Regions from separate parts of the Sulfurovum lithotrophicum genome, predicted to be linked through region 3. Evidence: riboswitches for the same ligand, from Rfam matches in the RefSeq annotation. Region 3 holds a riboswitch; each other region holds the start of a gene.
The links. A riboswitch is a leader RNA that binds a small molecule or an ion and turns the genes downstream of it on or off. The one in region 3 is predicted to bind cyclic di-GMP.
Positions count from the first base shown of each region.

Region 1: another riboswitch for cyclic di-GMP. It lies ahead of YH65_RS02850 (type IV pili methyl-accepting chemotaxis transducer N-terminal domain-containing protein); the one in region 3 lies ahead of YH65_RS01520 (hypothetical protein).
Region 2: another riboswitch for cyclic di-GMP. It lies ahead of YH65_RS11175 (beta strand repeat-containing protein); the one in region 3 lies ahead of YH65_RS01520 (hypothetical protein).

Region 1 covers NZ_CP011308.1:597,032-600,186, forward strand. The annotation lists gene hemJ (protoporphyrinogen oxidase HemJ) at 1-262, shown strand, start outside; gene YH65_RS11185 (DUF2231 domain-containing protein) at 323-1,162, shown strand; gene YH65_RS02845 (c-type cytochrome) at 1,196-1,552, opposite strand; cyclic di-GMP riboswitch class I at 1,688-1,768, shown strand; gene YH65_RS02850 (type IV pili methyl-accepting chemotaxis transducer N-terminal domain-containing protein) at 1,879-2,619, shown strand; gene YH65_RS02855 (type IV pili methyl-accepting chemotaxis transducer N-terminal domain-containing protein) at 2,626-3,155, shown strand, end outside.
Region 2 covers NZ_CP011308.1:410,340-413,494, reverse strand. The annotation lists gene YH65_RS11175 (beta strand repeat-containing protein) at 1-1,862, opposite strand, end outside; cyclic di-GMP riboswitch class I at 2,217-2,305, opposite strand; gene YH65_RS01990 (sensor histidine kinase) at 2,446-3,155, shown strand, end outside.
Region 3 covers NZ_CP011308.1:308,989-312,143, forward strand. The annotation lists gene YH65_RS01515 (DUF1501 domain-containing protein) at 1-238, opposite strand, end outside; gene YH65_RS01520 (hypothetical protein) at 248-1,831, opposite strand; cyclic di-GMP riboswitch class I at 1,948-2,022, opposite strand; gene YH65_RS01525 (DUF3450 domain-containing protein) at 2,205-2,435, shown strand; gene YH65_RS01530 (hypothetical protein) at 2,505-2,726, shown strand; gene YH65_RS01535 (GGDEF domain-containing protein) at 2,797-3,155, opposite strand, start outside.

The DNA of each region.
Region 1 (3,155 bases), 290 kb from region 3:
ACCTGCGATGTGGGCGACGATACTTTCGGGTGGACTTATGCTTTATCTGAATCCCGGTATTTTTCAAAGTGGTGGATGGATGCATGCAAAACTCTTCTTTGTTGCTTTGCTGATCGCATACAGTTTTTCACTCAATGTGATACGTAAAAAGCTGATCGTTGATCCCTACTACAAAAGTGGGAAGTATTTCAGATTCTACAATGAAGTACCGACACTGCTGATGATCTTCATTGTCATCATGGTCGTGGTCAAACCGTTCTAGTCATAAAACTAAATAGTTTTGTGTTATAATCTCTACACATCAACATTTAAGGAATGAATTATGCAATTACCAGCACTACCGTTTAAAATACCTGAGATACCACTACCGTTCGATATACCGGCACTTATGCACCCGCCGGTCGACCACTTTATCATTGCATTGCCGATAGTGGTGCTTTTATTGGAGATCATCAATCTTTTTACAAAAAAAAGAGCGATCGGAGTGATCTCTTTCTTCTTACTGATACTGACCGTTGTGGCGGCAATTGCTGCATATCTTACCGGATCTGCCGATGGAAAACATGCATGGGATCTTCTCTCGGAAGCGGGACAGGCGGACCTGAAGGCACATAAGCTGCTCGGTACCTACCTGATGCTGGCATCTGTCATTGTGCTTGTGTTCAAACTACTTTCCTCAATGATCCAGAGAGGAATGATGAAGGCACTTTACCTTCTGATCCTCGTTCTTTTTGTTGCAGGTATCCTAAAGCAGGGCAAAGAAGGTGGAGAACTGGTCTATACTTACGGTGCCAATGTCAAGATCGTAAAGATTAAAGATGACGAACTCTTTGATTGTAAAGATGACTTGAGTGATTATATAGCCGAAGAGAAAGAGGCTGAAGAGGAAGCCAAGGCGGTGGCAGAAGCAAAAAAAGCTGAAGAGGCCAAAAAAGCTGAAGAGGTCAAAAAGACAGAAGAATCTGCAAAACCGGAAGACAGTGTTGCAAAAGAGGAGTCTGCTGCGATAGATGCTCCTGAAGCTGTAAAAGATCATGCGGCAGCCGCTGCAGAAGTGGAGGAGAGTGCATCAAAAGAGGCATTTGAAACCAAAGAGGATAGTGCAAATTTCAAAAATGAAGCCCAGGCAGACGAGAAAAAAGAGCTTGCTCCTGCAGAATAGTACTGTCTTGTCTAAACCAGTGGAAGACAGTGATCAGGAGCTCCCGTCTCCTGCATTGTCATCGTAATCCAACTCGTATACTTCGTCCTGCTCCGTTCTTTTGAGAGTAGAGAGGTATTTTGCCATTTCAAGGGTCTGGTTCTCATCCAGGTTTTTGGCAAAAGATATCATCACGTTTCCAAATGCCGTTCGTGTTTTTCCGTTTTGCAAGTCTTTCAGCTTTTTGAGCAGTACCTCTTCTCTTTGTCCCTGCAGTCTGGGAGTCGCACCGATCCCTTCACCGTAAAGCCCGTGACATCCATGACATCCGTTCTTCAAATAGACTTCCGACATCGTTTCGGCATGCAGTATAAGGTTTAAAAAGAGTCCGAGTAATATCTTTTTTTTCATCCAAAGTACTTTTTTTAGGTTATTATATTCATAAAATGATGAAAAATCAATACAAAAAGAAAAAGAGAGAAAAATAACGTTAATTTAATATTATGACAAGTATAATTAATTAAGACAAAATTAAAGATTGTCTGAAAATGAAAAAGCCAAACCTGTTGTGAAGCAGGGACGGAAAGTCATGGGACTTGATAAAATTAAGTTCGCCAGATCGCCGCGTAAAGTAGTATCTATACTTTTTATTACTTTATTTTGGTTCCTTTTTCAATACAAAAAAAGGAGTTAAAATGCATAAACCTCTCCAATACTGGATAAAAATTTTTCTAATAATGTGTTTCTCAATCGGATTTTTGCATGCCATTGAGATCGCTAACCTTTCGCAGGCAGTGGATGTAGCCGGAAAACAGCGTATGTATACCCAGCGGATGCTGAAAGATTATGCAATGATAGGTTTGCAGAATAATTTCGGAAATCCAAAAGAAGATCTGACGAAGATAATGGCAAATTTTGAAAACCACCTTGACTCGCTGATCGCGTTCAACAAGGAGCCCAAAACAGAAGAGAGTCTCTTGAAAGTAAAGAAGTTGTGGGTTCCCATTAAGCAGGCACTGAATGAGCCGCCCAGCAAAGATAAGGCAGGAAAGATGCAGGAAGACCTTGAGGCACTTTTGAAGCAATCTAATGAGGCGGTCGGCCTCTTTGCCAAGCAGACAGGAAAAGAGTCGGGTGAGATCATCAATATCTCTGGCCGTCAGCGTATGCTTTCCCAGAGAATGGCGAGTCTGTACATGCTGAAAGTATGGGGTGTGAACGATCCCCAATTCAAAAAAAAGATGGATGCATCGATGAAGCTTTTCAAAGATTCTCTTGACCGCCTTATGAAATCAGATATGAATACACCGGAGATTACGGCACTCTTGAAAAAGGCGGAAAGAGCATTCAAGTTCTTTGAGATTATGAACAGATCAAAGTCAAAATTTATTCCGGCATTGATCTACAAAAAATCCAATGAGATCCTTAAAAACATGAATACTGCTACAGGACTGTATGCTGCACAGGAAGGTAAATAGTATATTATGAATAGAATGAAAAAAAGAATAAAAAAGATAGGGATCTTTTTCCTGCTGACAGCATCATTGGCGGCAGTTGAGATTCAAAATACGGAAGATGCGGTCAATATAGCCGGCAAGCAGAGAATGTTTACCCAGCGTATGCTGAAGGATTATGCCATGGTCGGGATGGGAAATACATTCGGCACTCCCGGCAAAGATCTCCAGCAGACTATAGATGCTTTTACAGACCATCTGAAGTTGTTGAAAGCATATGCCAAAAATGATGCAATTAAAAAGAGTCTGGATGAGATAGAAGTACAGTGGAAGCCTCTTCGGAAAATACTACAGGAAACCCCAAATCTCAGCAAAGTAGAAAAGCTGCAGGGGGATTTGGAAGCACTCTTGACGGCATCGGACAAAGCAACAAAGCTGTTTGCAAAAGAGACGGGGAAAAACTCTGGTGAAATTGTCAATATGGCAGGACGTCAGCGTATGCTTTCCCAAAGAATGGCAAGTCTCTATATGCTGAAAGTGTGGGGTGTCAAAGACCCGAA
Region 2 (3,155 bases), 100 kb from region 3:
ACTGTATAACTATCGTTAACTGCAGCAGGCCCCCTGTTTACTACTGTCAAAGACTCATTAAGATCATCATTTACATTAGTTGGATCAGCTTGATCTCCTGTAGCCGAAGTTGTAAAGTTAGTAATTGTCAACAAAGATGTTCCAGAATCAACAGTTCCTGAAAGTGTCAAGTTCGCACTTGCACCATTTGCCAATGTTCCTATGGTCCAAATACCTGTACCAGAGTTATAAGTTCCCTGGCTTGGAGTATTGGAAGCATAAGTAATTCCAGTTGGAAGTTGATCTGTCAAACTTACATTTGTTGCTTCTGCGGGACCATTATTTGTGACAGTTAACGTATAGGTAACTGTATCGCCAACATTGGGAGATACTTTATCCACGACTTTAGTTGTGCGAAGATCCGCTTGTACTTGATATCCATCATCTCCCACTGAAATTGTTCCGCCTGCTGAAACATCAACAGTTTCGGGGTCTGTTCCCGCTGTTTGGGCATAACCTACGGGGAGAGTGGATTCATTTACGTCAATGACTACACTGGATTCAGTTGCCGAAGTATACGCTACATAATCTCCATTTGTATCTGTTGAAACAAAAAATGTTCCTGTCGTATCTGTAATAGCTATCGTGATGTTGGAGAAACCTGTTTCACCAGAATCATATGCACCGTTGCCGTTTGCATCGTCAAATACCTTGCCTGTCATTTTGGTCCGAGGCGTATCATCAGGTTCTATAGCCAAACGAAGAAAGACGGGTTGGGAAGTCGCTCCTATAGAATAAGTATCCAAATATGCTTTATTTCCATCACCACCACTTGTAAAATCACCCCAATTGTGGTATTTATATGTTCCGTCTGCATTATATGAATCGGCATGTGTCAACCCTAAATAACTATTATCATCCCAGTAAACTTTATTCGATGTATCAATACTACCATTATCTAAAACTGCATTGATTGTCAAACCATTATTACCTGAACCACCACTTGTTTCTGCATCCGCGGCAGTAAAGTGAAACTCTCCTGTTTTAAGAACGATCTGTGCTTTGTAAGTACCATTAGGAACGGTATTACCACTATTATCTACGCCATTCCAGTTAACACTATTGTCTCCAGGTACAGCTGTTCCGTTCAGAAATACATCCCCACTACCAAAAACATCATCATTGTTTACATCTATTATAATGGTATAGGTTCCACTTATTGCCAAGTTTGTTGTAAAGAGAAAGTTTCCTGTATCCTGTACTGTCACTGTGTCACTTGGTGAGATCGAATCATCAACACCTTGATCATCAAGAAAATGGAAATTTGTAATCTCAGGCAGCGTTGTGGGCCTGGGGTAAGAAGCAGCAGGGTTGGAAAGATAAAGTTTATATTGCGCTTCAACATAGTTTCTATTTCCAGATACAGAAGGACAGGGTGCCGCACTATCTGAATCAATACATCCACTCAAAGCGGCAACAATCGTTCCATCAGCATTAGGACTCGTAAGTCCCAAATTATTTGCTGTTAATTCGTATACATATCCGGCAAAATGGTCAAGATCAAGTTCCCATGTATAATAACTGCCATTAAACCCACCGTCAACCACAGCGTATAAATTGGCACTGGTGGAGTGGCTATCTCCAAAAGAACCTGCATCAAAAGCCCATCTATAGGCCCAAAGCCGCCCTTGATCTATACGTGGGTCCACATCATCACCAGGGTTTGTCTTGACAAATACATCAAAGCGTTTTAAAACATCTTGCGTCCCTTGTGTATTGTCTAAACGTATCTGATAGGTACCTACTGCTCCTGGAATAAACTCATATCCTCCACTCAATATACCATTAAAATCATCAGTACAATCGACATTTGAGCTATTCATTGTCGTGGAATCCAGTAAGGTTGTACCCGATTCATCATAAATCTCGATGGACAGATTATCACCATTTGCCTCTCCACAAATATGAATATTTATAATTTCATTTGCATTTGTGATATCAACATAGAGAGGTCGTTCTTTAACTTCCAAACCTGTACTTGAGTTATTATAAGTACTGTTCCATTGAAACAATGGCTGTTCATGTGTTACATCTTCATTCAGCCCCATCTGCCAGGAACCTTCAGCATGCAACTGAACCCCAAAACCTAAAAACAAAAAACCAAAAAGGGCAACCGCCCTCAACCATGACCAAATTAACTTCATTTACAACCCCTTGTAATTTTGTAAAATATTTATTTTGGCAACCCGGCGGTCTGCCCTCAAAAAAAAGGGGGAGATCCGTAGCTTTCCGTCCCACCTTCTCAGGTGGTTTGGCTTTGACAATATGCTGTATTTCCTCTCTTCAATTTAGAAAGGGAATAACATAACATTGCATTATAACAGATAAATGTCACGCAAATGTCACGTAAAGAGTATTATTATGCTATAGTACATTTATAAAAACCAGCATCACCGGTGACAGCCTATGAAATTTGTATATCTTTTTTTATCTTTTTTCCTGACCTTTCATCTTTTTTTACATGCAAAAACTCTGCCTTCAGACCTTAACCTATCAGAGCCAAAGAGTACCTTTACCTCTTTGGGTGAAGCACGCTTGGTACAAAACATGCATACAGACGACAATACCCGGTATACAGCTGAGAATCTTTTGAAAATGCTCTTTCCTTTTGCCCTGCTTGTCCTGCTCATACTGCTCAGCCTCTATGCACAGCGCCAATACAATAAACGGTTGAGAAAACAGATGGAATTGGCGGTGGAAGAGTTGCGGCACAAGGATGAACTGCTACTTCAACAGCAGAGAATGGCTGCAATGGGAGAGATGCTCAGCATGATCTCGCACCAGTGGAAACAGCCGCTTGGAGCCATAAATTCCGCTGTCATAGGGGTTAACATGAAGATCGCAAGCGGTAAATTCGACCTTGCCCAACCTACCGAACGAAAAAAGTTCCTTGCTTATCTACAAAGGAAACACGACAGCATTCTGGAGTATGTGCGCTATCTTTCCGATACGACGGACGACTTCAGGAACTTTTTCAACCCCTACAAAAGCAAGGCGACAGCACCCTTGAGCCAACCCGTTGAAAATGCCCTGATGATCATTCAAAAATCACTTGAAGGCAAAGGCATTCAAGTCATTACAGAATTGAATGACCATACCGAGATCATGATGTATGA
Region 3 (3,155 bases):
TCTCGTCCAGGTTTGTGAGGTTCCCTGCAAATTCTGCAGCACCCCCTGTAAGATAAACAATAATGGTCTGGGCATTGTTGTCGTTGTAGATATTCGGATCGAACTGGATCTGATCGTAGTCCAGAGCGGCAGCAGACAAAGTACTGGGGAATACAGAAGAAAGGCCTAAAGCACCAAGACCTTTCATAAAGGTTCGTCGGTCGATATGTTCTTCTGGACGTTGAATGTTCTTTTTCATGATATTCTCCTATGAATTTGTTATGAATTGATATGTTTCGCCAAGTCTGGAAATATAATCAAGGATAAGATCGGCGATATATCCCCGCATCTTTGCATCCAGGTCAGGATTGTCGCTTCCTGTTAATACCAGCCTGCCATAGCTGTTGAACAGATCGGGATCATATTTGTCTGGATCTACAAGGTCTTTGAACATTTGAAGCTCATTGGCCGTAGCATCCCTTCCGATTGTGGAAATGAAAAGAGAATGCACCATATATTCGGCTACCTCTACATTGGTTGTAAGCGTATCTGGAATAACAGCAAATATCTCTTTCAAGCCCCATCCGTCGGCAATCGATACAAAAGAGGAGTTCTTTTCAAATTTGGTCATTAGGTTATCCCTTAAACTTTTGTGCATCCAGGCAAAAGAATAAGTATTGAGGGGTGCACTGACTGCTCTTCCCAGCTTGTATGCCATAGATGCCTGATTCATCTTATCCAAAGCATCGTAGAGGGTGAAAAAAGAAGAACTATGTGGATGCCAGTCCACTGTTTTGGCTATAGGGAGAAAGAGTTCCTCAAAGGAGCGTATTCTGTTGGAATTCAATAAATACTCCCTGGAATAGATGATCTCTTTCAGGAGGTCTGTCCATGCTGTTGGATTGCTCATAACGAGTTGGGAAACGATATCGTCTTTTTGTGTATCCGTATAAGTTGAAAAATAGATATTCACCAATCTTCTGGTCACAGTGGGCAAAAAGTCAGGTTGAAGGACAAGGCTGCTGTAAAAATCTGTTCCGCTGGTAACCGTGGTACCTTCGAACAGGTCAGTGATCGGTTCTGTATTTCCCTTTCCTTCCTCGATGACCAACGTATTGCTGCCTCTATCAAGTTTCCAGTTCTGTAGTGCCTGTGCAGCCAAAGGTACGTGACTGTCATTCATATCGTACAGGTAGATCTCCAGCATTTCACGGCCATTGTCCTCAGGGCTCTTGAACCGTCTCCAATTGGATTGTGATATCATATGTTTAAAAGTGATCCACTGCAAACTGGAACCGGCATTAAGTTCATTTACAAGATTGGAATAGTAGACAGCATAGGCATCGGTTTCTTTGACATTGGGAAGTTCCAGTCCGGGACAATAAAGTATACTCTGGGCCAATACATAGGCGGCCCAATGGTTAAAGTATGTTTTCCCGGGTGTCAAATGAAACAGTCTTGCCAGGATCGGTACTATGACTTGACCGTTTTTGGTGGCACTGTAATACTGGCCAATCAATTCTTCCACGTCACTGACTTCCGCAGCACTGTTCTCCCGATCGAACATGTCATAGGTTTGACTGATAAAAGTACCCGATTGAATACTGGTGTTAATATCATTCATGTCAGTACCATAATACAGAGTGCTGTAAAGCTTGGTGGCCACTTTGTATTTTTTTTCGGTAGAAAGGCTATTGAACTCATCATCTGTTAATCTGGGGAGTGAAAACTCATCATAGGAAAGTGGAGTAGCTTTGATGGTGATACCAAAGCTTGTTCCTCCGGCTTCCATACCTGTAGTAATAAACAGAAGAGATAGCAAAACTATTATTGGTCTGTATAGAGAATACATAATGATCCTTTAAAATATAAAAAATTTAAGGGACAGAAAAGACAGGGGGGGGGAGATTACAAAAAATATGTAAATAAAAAACTCTACTGAGATAGTATTCTCTATTTATTGTCCATATCGGCAACCTGGCAATCTACATGAGACCCATAGCTTTCTGTCCCTACCTCACGATAGGTTTAGCATTTCTAAAACAATAACTTAAATTTAATTGTATTTTATTTTAACTTAAATATTTATTAAATCCAAATTCAGAAAATAGAAAGCAAGTTGGTTTGGTGTTGGAGGAGATGCTGTTTTATACAGGATATTTCCAATTTCTAATTTCCAATTTCTGATTCTTTTGCTATGATAGCGTTTCAGAAAAAATATTATCATGGAGCGAACGATGACAGCCTTACAGAAACTACAGGAAAAGATTACGCAATGGAAAGCAGATTACGAAGCACTCAAAAATGAAAATGAGCAACTCAATGCAGAGCTTGCAAATATGTCTGGTTCCCAAAGTGAAAAAGATACTATAATCGATTCACTGAAAAGGGAATTAGCTGAAAAAGATGCAGAGATCGAAAAAATAATCGCACAAGTTGAGGCGCTGCTGTCATAGTACAGTTGAAAGGTAACAATTAAAAATTGATCTTCTGATTTTTAATTTCTATATCTGAAGGATTTGAATATGAAAAATGTAGGACTTACTGTCTGCGGCAACCGCTATGAAATTAAACTTGAAGATGATTTTGCGGATTTTGTCAACAAGGACCTCTCGGATGCCGGTGTCAACCTGCATACAGACAATAAACCCGATAAGCTTCTCAAAGCCTATCTTCGTCTGGCCAAACAGGCCACTTCCTATGAAGATGAGATAGAACTGCTTATCGAAACGCTGGATGGTCTGTAAAGCATTACCTTTCGTTACTCTCTTTTGGAGAGTAAATACTTTTTGGTGCCGTGCTCTCATAGCTCTTACATCAATTCTTGCTCCGCGTTATAAATGATTCTTCCGTTTCGCTGTTGTCGAACTGTGTTGTTATGAAATCAAATTCAGGTTGCGGATCTACATGGAATTCATAATGTGACAATGCTGTCTTGAGACGTGTTTCAAGATGGAGTGCAGCTTCTCTGTCTGCCATGGGCATGAGTATGGCGAAATGCTCTTCATCGTAACGGCATACTGTATCGCTGTCCCTTGTGGACATACTGATAACATGCGCTATTTTTTGTGCAAGATGTTTCTGCTGCTTCGCATCATAAATCCCACCCTTCAGGTTTGTTACCGACAAAAAGAAGATGGAGAGTGGACTGTTCTCTCTTTTTGCTCTGGCAACTG